Regions from separate parts of the Mesorhizobium sp. WSM4844 genome, predicted to be linked through region 1. Evidence: riboswitches for the same ligand, from Rfam matches in the RefSeq annotation. Region 1 holds a riboswitch; the other holds the start of a gene.
What was found. A riboswitch is a leader RNA that binds a small molecule or an ion and turns the genes downstream of it on or off. The one in region 1 is predicted to bind cobalamin.

Region 1 (3,393 bases):
TCGTCGAGCGAGGCGGATGTCGTGGTGAGGATGTGCATCGCGGCTGGTGCCTGAGGTCAGCCGGCGAGAATACGCTCGATGGCCGGGCGGTTCAGTCCTTTCAGGCCGATGACGACGAGGCGCGAGCGGCGGTCGTCGTCGGCAGTCCAGGCGCGGTCGTAATAGTGGTTGACTCGCGGCCCGACTGCCTGCAGCAACAGCCGCATCGGCTTGCCGCCGACCTCGACGAAGCCTTTTACGCGCAGCACGTTTTCTTCCTCCGCCGCCGTGGCGACACGCAAAGCCAGCTCGTCGGGATTGGCGATCGACGGAATATCGATGACGAACGAGTCGAAATCGTCATGCTCGTGATCGAGCTCGTCGTCGTGGTGGGTCTTGCGGTTCTCGATGTCGTCCTCGACGGCAAGGCCGAGGCCGAGCAGCACGGAGGGATCGACCTTGCCCTGCGAGGTCGGCACGATCTTCACCGCGCGGGCGGCGTGCTTGCCGATGACGGCATTGGCGCGGGCCGAGCCGGCGGCGTCCATCAGGTCGCTCTTCGACAATATGATCAGGTCGGCGCAGGCGAGCTGGTCCTCGAACACCTCCTCGACCGGATCGTCGTGGTCGAGCGTCTCGTCCTGCGCGCGCTGCGCCTTCAGGGCGTCCATGTCGTTGGCAACGCGGCCTTCGGCCAGCGCCGGTCCGTCGACCACGGCAATGACGCCGTCGACCGTCACCCGGCTCTTCACCGTCGGCCACTGGAAGGCCTGGACCAGCGGCTTGGGCAGCGCCAGCCCGGAGGTTTCGATCAGGATATGGTCGACCCTGGGCGTCAGCGACAGGATCTGGTCGAGCGCCGGGACGAAATCGTCGGCGACGGTGCAGCAGATGCAGCCATTGGCCAGTTCGACGATGTTTTCCTCAGGGCAGGTGTCGATGCCGCATCCCTTAAGAATCTCGCCATCGATGCCGATGTCGCCGAACTCGTTGACGATGATGGCCAGCCGCTTGCCGCCGGCGTTTTCGAGCAGATGGCGGATCAGCGTCGTCTTGCCGGCGCCGAGGAAGCCGGTGACGACGGTGCAGGGCACGCGGGAGACGGAAGTGGTCATATCTGGTCCTTCAAAAGGTCGAGGGGTGGGATGCGGGCAACGAGGCCGCGCTTCAGACAATCGGGGCGGCCGCGCCATGGGATGAGGCCGTCGGTCGAGGTGGCGAAGAGTTTTGCGCCGGTGATGAGATCGGCGCCGCTGGTCGCGGTCAGGTCGCCGAAGACATAGCTCCAGCAGCCGTCGCGCAGGATAGCGGCGCTGAGGCGGCGCTTGCAGTTGCCGAGGCATTCGACGCTGCGGATACGGATATTTTCGCCAGAGGCGGCGCGGCGCGTGTCTTCGGCCAACAATTCGCCGGCGCGAGGATGGCCGTCGGAGCCGGTCTCGTCACGGCAGGAGGCGCAGACGATCACGGTGACGTCGGCCAGAGCATCATCATCGCCGGACAATACGCCCGCTGTCTCAGCCGAAAAACTGCTGTCGCGTTCCAAATCAGGCTCCTTGCCCGGAAAACCCGCCAGGCGATCGGATTTTTATGTCCTAGACGGCAGGTCTCCTGGCTCGCGGGTCATCGCCTTGGTGCCGCCTTCCCGGGATTTTCCCAGTGGTTATCGGCCTTGGCTCGTCGCTTACAGTTGCGGGGACAGCCGCGGATTTGAAATCGAGATTTCGCACCGCATTCCCTCTTGGCTCCTCCCTTTGCCGAGAGGAGACCGTCTGAACCGGATTTAGGCTTGTGGAGGCAGTCGTGTCAACGCACGTCTACGACGCGGCAATGTCGGCGAGAGCCGAACCCAAATCACCCGCGGGCGTCACCTCGATGCGCTCAAGCCCGAGCCAACTCTGCATCAGCTGCAATTCCTCAAAAAGCTCGGCGGCGGTTTGCGGCGGCGCGCCGGGCTCGGCATAGGCGGCATGGACGCGCAGCACGCCGGCGGGGCGGTCGGCCTTAAGGTCGATGCGCGCCACGATCTTTTCGCCGAGCAGGAACGGCAGCACATAATAGCCGTACTGGCGCTTTTCGGCAGGGGTGTAGATCTCGATGCGATAGCGGAAGTCGAACAGCCGTTCCGTGCGCGTCCGTTCGAAGACAACCGGGTCGAACGGAGCGAGCAAGGCGCGCGCCTCGATCTTGCGCGGAAAACGGGCATCCCTGTGAAGATAGGCTGGCTTGCTCCAGCCTTCGACGGTCACCGGCAAGAGGTCGCCGGCGTCGACCAGTTCCTCGATGCGGCCTTTGATGTCAGCGGGAGAGAGACGAAAATAGTCGCGCAGGTCGCCTGCTGTCGCGACGCCGTGGGCGCGGGCGGAGATGCGCAGCAATTCGCGGTGCGCATCCTCAGGCGAGGGCACCGGCAGGGCAAGTATTTCCGGCGGCAGCACGCGCTGCGGCAGATCATAAAGCCGCTCGAAGCCACGACGTGACGCCGTGGTGATGCGGCCGGCCCAGAACAGCCATTCGAAAGCGTGCTTGGCGTCGCTCCAGCCCCACCAGCCGCCAGAGCCTTTCTGGCCTTCCAGGGCGGAAGCGGCGATCGGGCCGCGTTCGACGACCTCGCGAAAGATGTCTTCAATGTAGGCGGTGCGCTCGCGGCCCCACTTGGCCAGCCCGTTATACATTTCCTCGCCACGTTCGGCCCGTTCCATGCGCCAGCGCATCAGCGGATAGGTTTCGACCGGCAGAAAGGAGGCTTCGTGCGCCCAATATTCGAAGACTTTGCGCTTGCGCGTCACGGCGGCGTTGTCGAGCAGGGCGAGCGGGTAGGGGCCAAGCCGCGAATAGAGCGGCATATAATGGGCACGCACCACCGCGCTGACGGAATCGATCTGCAGCAGACCGGTCCGGCCAAGCACACGGGCCAGATGGCGGCGATCGGGCGTGCCGTTAGGGCGAGGATCGGCAAACCCCTGTGCGGCAAGCGCGATGCGCCGGGCCATGGCGAGCGAGATTTTTTCCTTCATGCAGACGGCACTCTGTCGGCGTTCGACCAAAGGTGGGAGAGATGATTCCACACCATGCTAGCAGGGTTCCGGCGGCATCTATGTCAGGAGAGAAAAGTGGAGTAAAAAGCGAAGGAAATCAAACAGGAGCGGATTGGACCAGTTTATCCGCATATGCCGTCGAGCACCGTGTTTTGAACAAGGTTTGACTTGCTTCGCCGAAAGCCCTGCGCTAACCCTCGCCGCGTTGCAGCATAGAGCCCCCTAAAACGGTTCAGTGGTTAAACTGTCACGCTTCCGCAAGTGGGTCCGGTGCTGTAATCAGAGTGGATTGGCCGCCAACGGAAAGCTGCAGCATGAACGCATTGTTGAGTTCGTACCTGCCCATCGTCCTGTTCATCGGCGTGGCGCTGGTCGT
Region 2 (3,393 bases), 110 kb from region 1:
GCCGAACAATGCCACCCAGCCGGCCGCGAACAGGATGTCGCCCAAAAGGCCGCCGATCCATGGCAGCGGATAAAGCAAGCCAAGCGCGATGCTGACGGCGATGGCCGCGACATAGATCAGCGGCGGCCACGGTATAAACCCCGGTTTTTGCTGTCCCGGTTTCTGTTGGCCCGGTTTCTGCTGATGGTCGGTCATTGTGCTCCTCCCTCCATCAAAGTGCCGTCGGCCTTGGCAGTGCAGGCGCCGGCGAGCTCGTCGAGATGCGCCTTCCATTCCGCAGCCTGGTCGTTTCGGTAGAGCCGATCAAGCGTGGCCTCGCCCTCGAGCGTATCGAGCATGCAGACACAATAGCTGCTGCAGAACTCCGTGTCGCGCGATTGCTCGCACGATGCCTGGCACTCTTTCAGGAAGGTGACCTGCCTGGTTTCGACCGTTGCCGGCATGACTTGCGAAATCAGCCAGACCGAGCCGATCAGCACCGGCTGGTGGATCAGATAGAAGGCGAGGCTGTGCCGGCCGATAAAGACCAGCGGATTAGTCCAGCGGCCGGGCGTCAGGCCCGCCAGCCGCGTCAGCATGCCGGAGGCGAAGGCAAGCTTTGCCGCTGCGATGCCGGCAAGCACAGCGCCGAACCATGGAAACAGCGGGACATAATCGTTGGAGCGCGGGTTGGTTGCCGACAGGCCGACCCACCACAGGGCCGGATGATCGAAGATCTCGGACCTGAGGTAGAGCGGCGCGGTGATGACGAAAGCTGCGACAACCAGCGTCAGCAGCGCCGGCAGCCGCAGAAACGCCAGGCCGAGCAGGCTGGCGAGCGCGATCTCGTGCAGGATGCCGAAGAAGATGAAACTGTCGGGTGTGGCAAGCCTGGTGGCGGCCGATATGGCGAGCGCCGCCCCGCCGACCATGGCGAAGCGTTTCCAGAAGCCGTTCCAGCGGATTTGCTTGCCATGGGCGAGGAACAGGCTGACGCCGACCAGGAACAGGAAGGTCGAAGCGATGCAGCGCGCGTAGAATTTCCACCAGCCAAAGGCAGTCAGGCCGGGATCGGTGTAGCCGAAGAATTCGAGATCCCAGGTGAAATGGTAGCTCGCCATGGCAAGCAAAGCGAAGCCGCGGGCGACGTCGATGGCGATGATGCGCCTGGATCGGTCCTGAACGGCCGGCGTAGGAATGGTCATGGTCTCGCAATTCTGATTCAGTGCTGCAAGACGACTATCATGGTTGCCCCGGACAAAAGAAGACAGGCGCCGCCCTTCTTCCTTCTCCCCTTGTGGGAGAAGGTGGATTGGCGCGCAGCGCCAAGACGGAAGAGGGGTGCTGGCCGGAGCGCTGTTGGTGCCAAGCTGGAACACCCCTCATCCGACCTCGCTTCGCGAGGCCACCTTCTCCCACAATGGGAGAAGGAAGAGCCCACGAGAGACGGCGCATTCGCGCTGCTAGCTGGCGGAATTTGGTTTGCCGGGCGCGGCGATTCTGCCTATAGTCGCAGCCGTCGTCGGTTCCGTTTTGGAACCAAGAGGGAATGCGGTAGGGGCAAAATTCGCCCGATGCCGTGGCTGCCCCCGCAACTGTGTGCGGTAGTCCTCTCCATATGCCACTGAAGATTTTCTTCGGGAAGAGCTTCTTCGGGAAGGTGGGGAAGGGCGCTGATCCGCGAGCCAGGAGACCTGCCGGCGACAGGAGAACTGACTTCTATGCCCTCGGGTGGAGGGCGAAAGGACAAGACATGAATACCGCTTCCGTCTCGCTCGGCGCTTCCGTCTCCTCGCAGTCGCGCTTCGTGCAGTTGGCGCTTGCTGCATTTCTCGGCGTTTTCGTCATGGGTTTTGTCGGCTTCTCGCATATCGATGCGGTCCACAATGCCGCCCACGACTATCGCCATTCGATGGGCTTTCCCTGCCACTGACGAGGGGCTGACACCATGACACTGTTTCGCAACGTCGTGTTCATCGCGGCGATCGCAGGGCTAGTGGCCGGCGTCGTTCTCGCCTGCATGCAGGCCTACGCCACGGTGCCACTCATCCTCAAGGCGGAAGTCTACGAACAGGCCGGCGGTGGTCACACGCATGACCATGGTTTGTCGCCGGCCGCAGCAGGCAGTAATGCCATGAGCAGCGCCGTGCCGGCTGAAGCAGCCACCGCGGAAGAGGAAGGCTGGGCTCCGGCCGATGGCTTCGAGCGCTTCGCCTTCAACGTCGTTGCCAACGTCGTCACCGGCATCGGTTTTGCGCTGATCCTGGTCGCCGCTTCGGAATTCGCCGGCGGCATCGGCAATTGGCGACAGGGCCTGTTCTGGGGCCTTGCCAGCTTTGCCGTGTTCACGCTGGCCCCGAACCTTGGCCTGCCGCCCGAACTGCCGGCGATGCCGGCGGCCGATCTCGCCCAGCGCCAGATCTGGTGGACGGCGACGGTGGTGGCGACCGCGGCCGGTCTCGGCCTGCTCGCCTTTCGCAAGTCATTGCCGCTGGCGGTGATTGCGGTGGCGTTGATCGTGGCGCCGCATATCGTCGGCGCGCCGCAGCCCGACAGTTTCGAATCGCCGATCCCGGAAGGCCTGCACCACCAGTTCGTGGTGGCGGTGACGCTGACCAATCTGGTGTTCTGGCTGGTGCTCGGCGCTGTCGTCGGCTTGGTGCGCGGCCGCTTGACCGGCGCCGCAACCGGCCTGCGCGACAGCCTTGCCTGATCGCGCTGCTCCAGGCAGCAAGCTGACCCTGGTCGTCGGCGGTGCACGCTCGGGCAAGAGCGCGCATGCCGAAAGCCTGGTGACGGACTGTCCGGCGCCGTGGACCTATATCGCCACGGCGCAAGCCTATGACGACGAGATGCGCGAACGCGTCGCGCTACACCGAGCACGGCGCGGCGACGGTTGGACGACCGTCGATGCGCCGCTCGATCTCGTCGGCGCGATCGAGGCGCTGCCTGACGGGCGGCCCGTCCTGATCGACTGCCTGACGCTGTGGCTGTCCAACCACATGCTGGCCGAACGCGACATTGAGGCCGAATGCCGAGGGCTTGCGGATGTGCTGTCGCGGCCGCGCGGGCCGTGGTTCGTGGTTTCCAACGAGGTCGGGCAGGGCATCGTGCCCGACAACGCGCTTGCCCGCCGGTTTCGCGATGCCGCCGGCCGGCTCAACCAGCAGGTCGCCGCCGTCGCCGGCACGGTGCTGCTGATGGTGGCGGGACTGCCGCTCAAGGTGAAGTGATATGACCGAGATCGACGACAGGGACGAGGAACGCCACCGCGCCAAGATGGCCAAGCGCAAGGCGGTGCAGGACGCCGAGGTCGCGGCCAAGACGGTCGAGAAGGGACTGCTGATCGTCAACACCGGGCCCGGCAAGGGCAAGACCACTGCCGCCTTCGGGCTGGCGCTGAGGATGCTCGGC

Region 2: it holds a riboswitch for cobalamin, as region 1 does, so the genes downstream of both, AC0L2A_RS04245 (CbtB domain-containing protein) here and AC0L2A_RS03535 (DUF1636 family protein) in region 1, are expected to answer to the same signal.

What each region holds. Positions count from the first base shown of each region.
Region 1 is NZ_JBVVQB010000003.1:603-3,995, forward strand. Features, by position in the region: partial or broken gene AC0L2A_RS03525 (cobaltochelatase subunit CobN) at 1-38, opposite strand, end outside; gene cobW (cobalamin biosynthesis protein CobW) at 57-1,094, opposite strand; gene AC0L2A_RS03535 (DUF1636 family protein) at 1,091-1,525, opposite strand; cobalamin riboswitch at 1,564-1,767, opposite strand; gene AC0L2A_RS03540 (winged helix-turn-helix domain-containing protein) at 1,797-2,996, opposite strand; gene AC0L2A_RS03545 (NADH-quinone oxidoreductase subunit A) at 3,332-3,393, shown strand, end outside.
Region 2 is NZ_JBVVQB010000003.1:111,313-114,705, forward strand. Features, by position in the region: gene AC0L2A_RS04235 (methyltransferase family protein) at 1-195, opposite strand, end outside; gene AC0L2A_RS04240 (heparan-alpha-glucosaminide N-acetyltransferase) at 192-1,184, opposite strand; cobalamin riboswitch at 1,486-1,695, shown strand; gene AC0L2A_RS04245 (CbtB domain-containing protein) at 1,733-1,912, shown strand; gene AC0L2A_RS04250 (CbtA family protein) at 1,928-2,692, shown strand; gene cobU (bifunctional adenosylcobinamide kinase/adenosylcobinamide-phosphate guanylyltransferase) at 2,715-3,212, shown strand; gene cobO (cob(I)yrinic acid a,c-diamide adenosyltransferase) at 3,214-3,393, shown strand, end outside.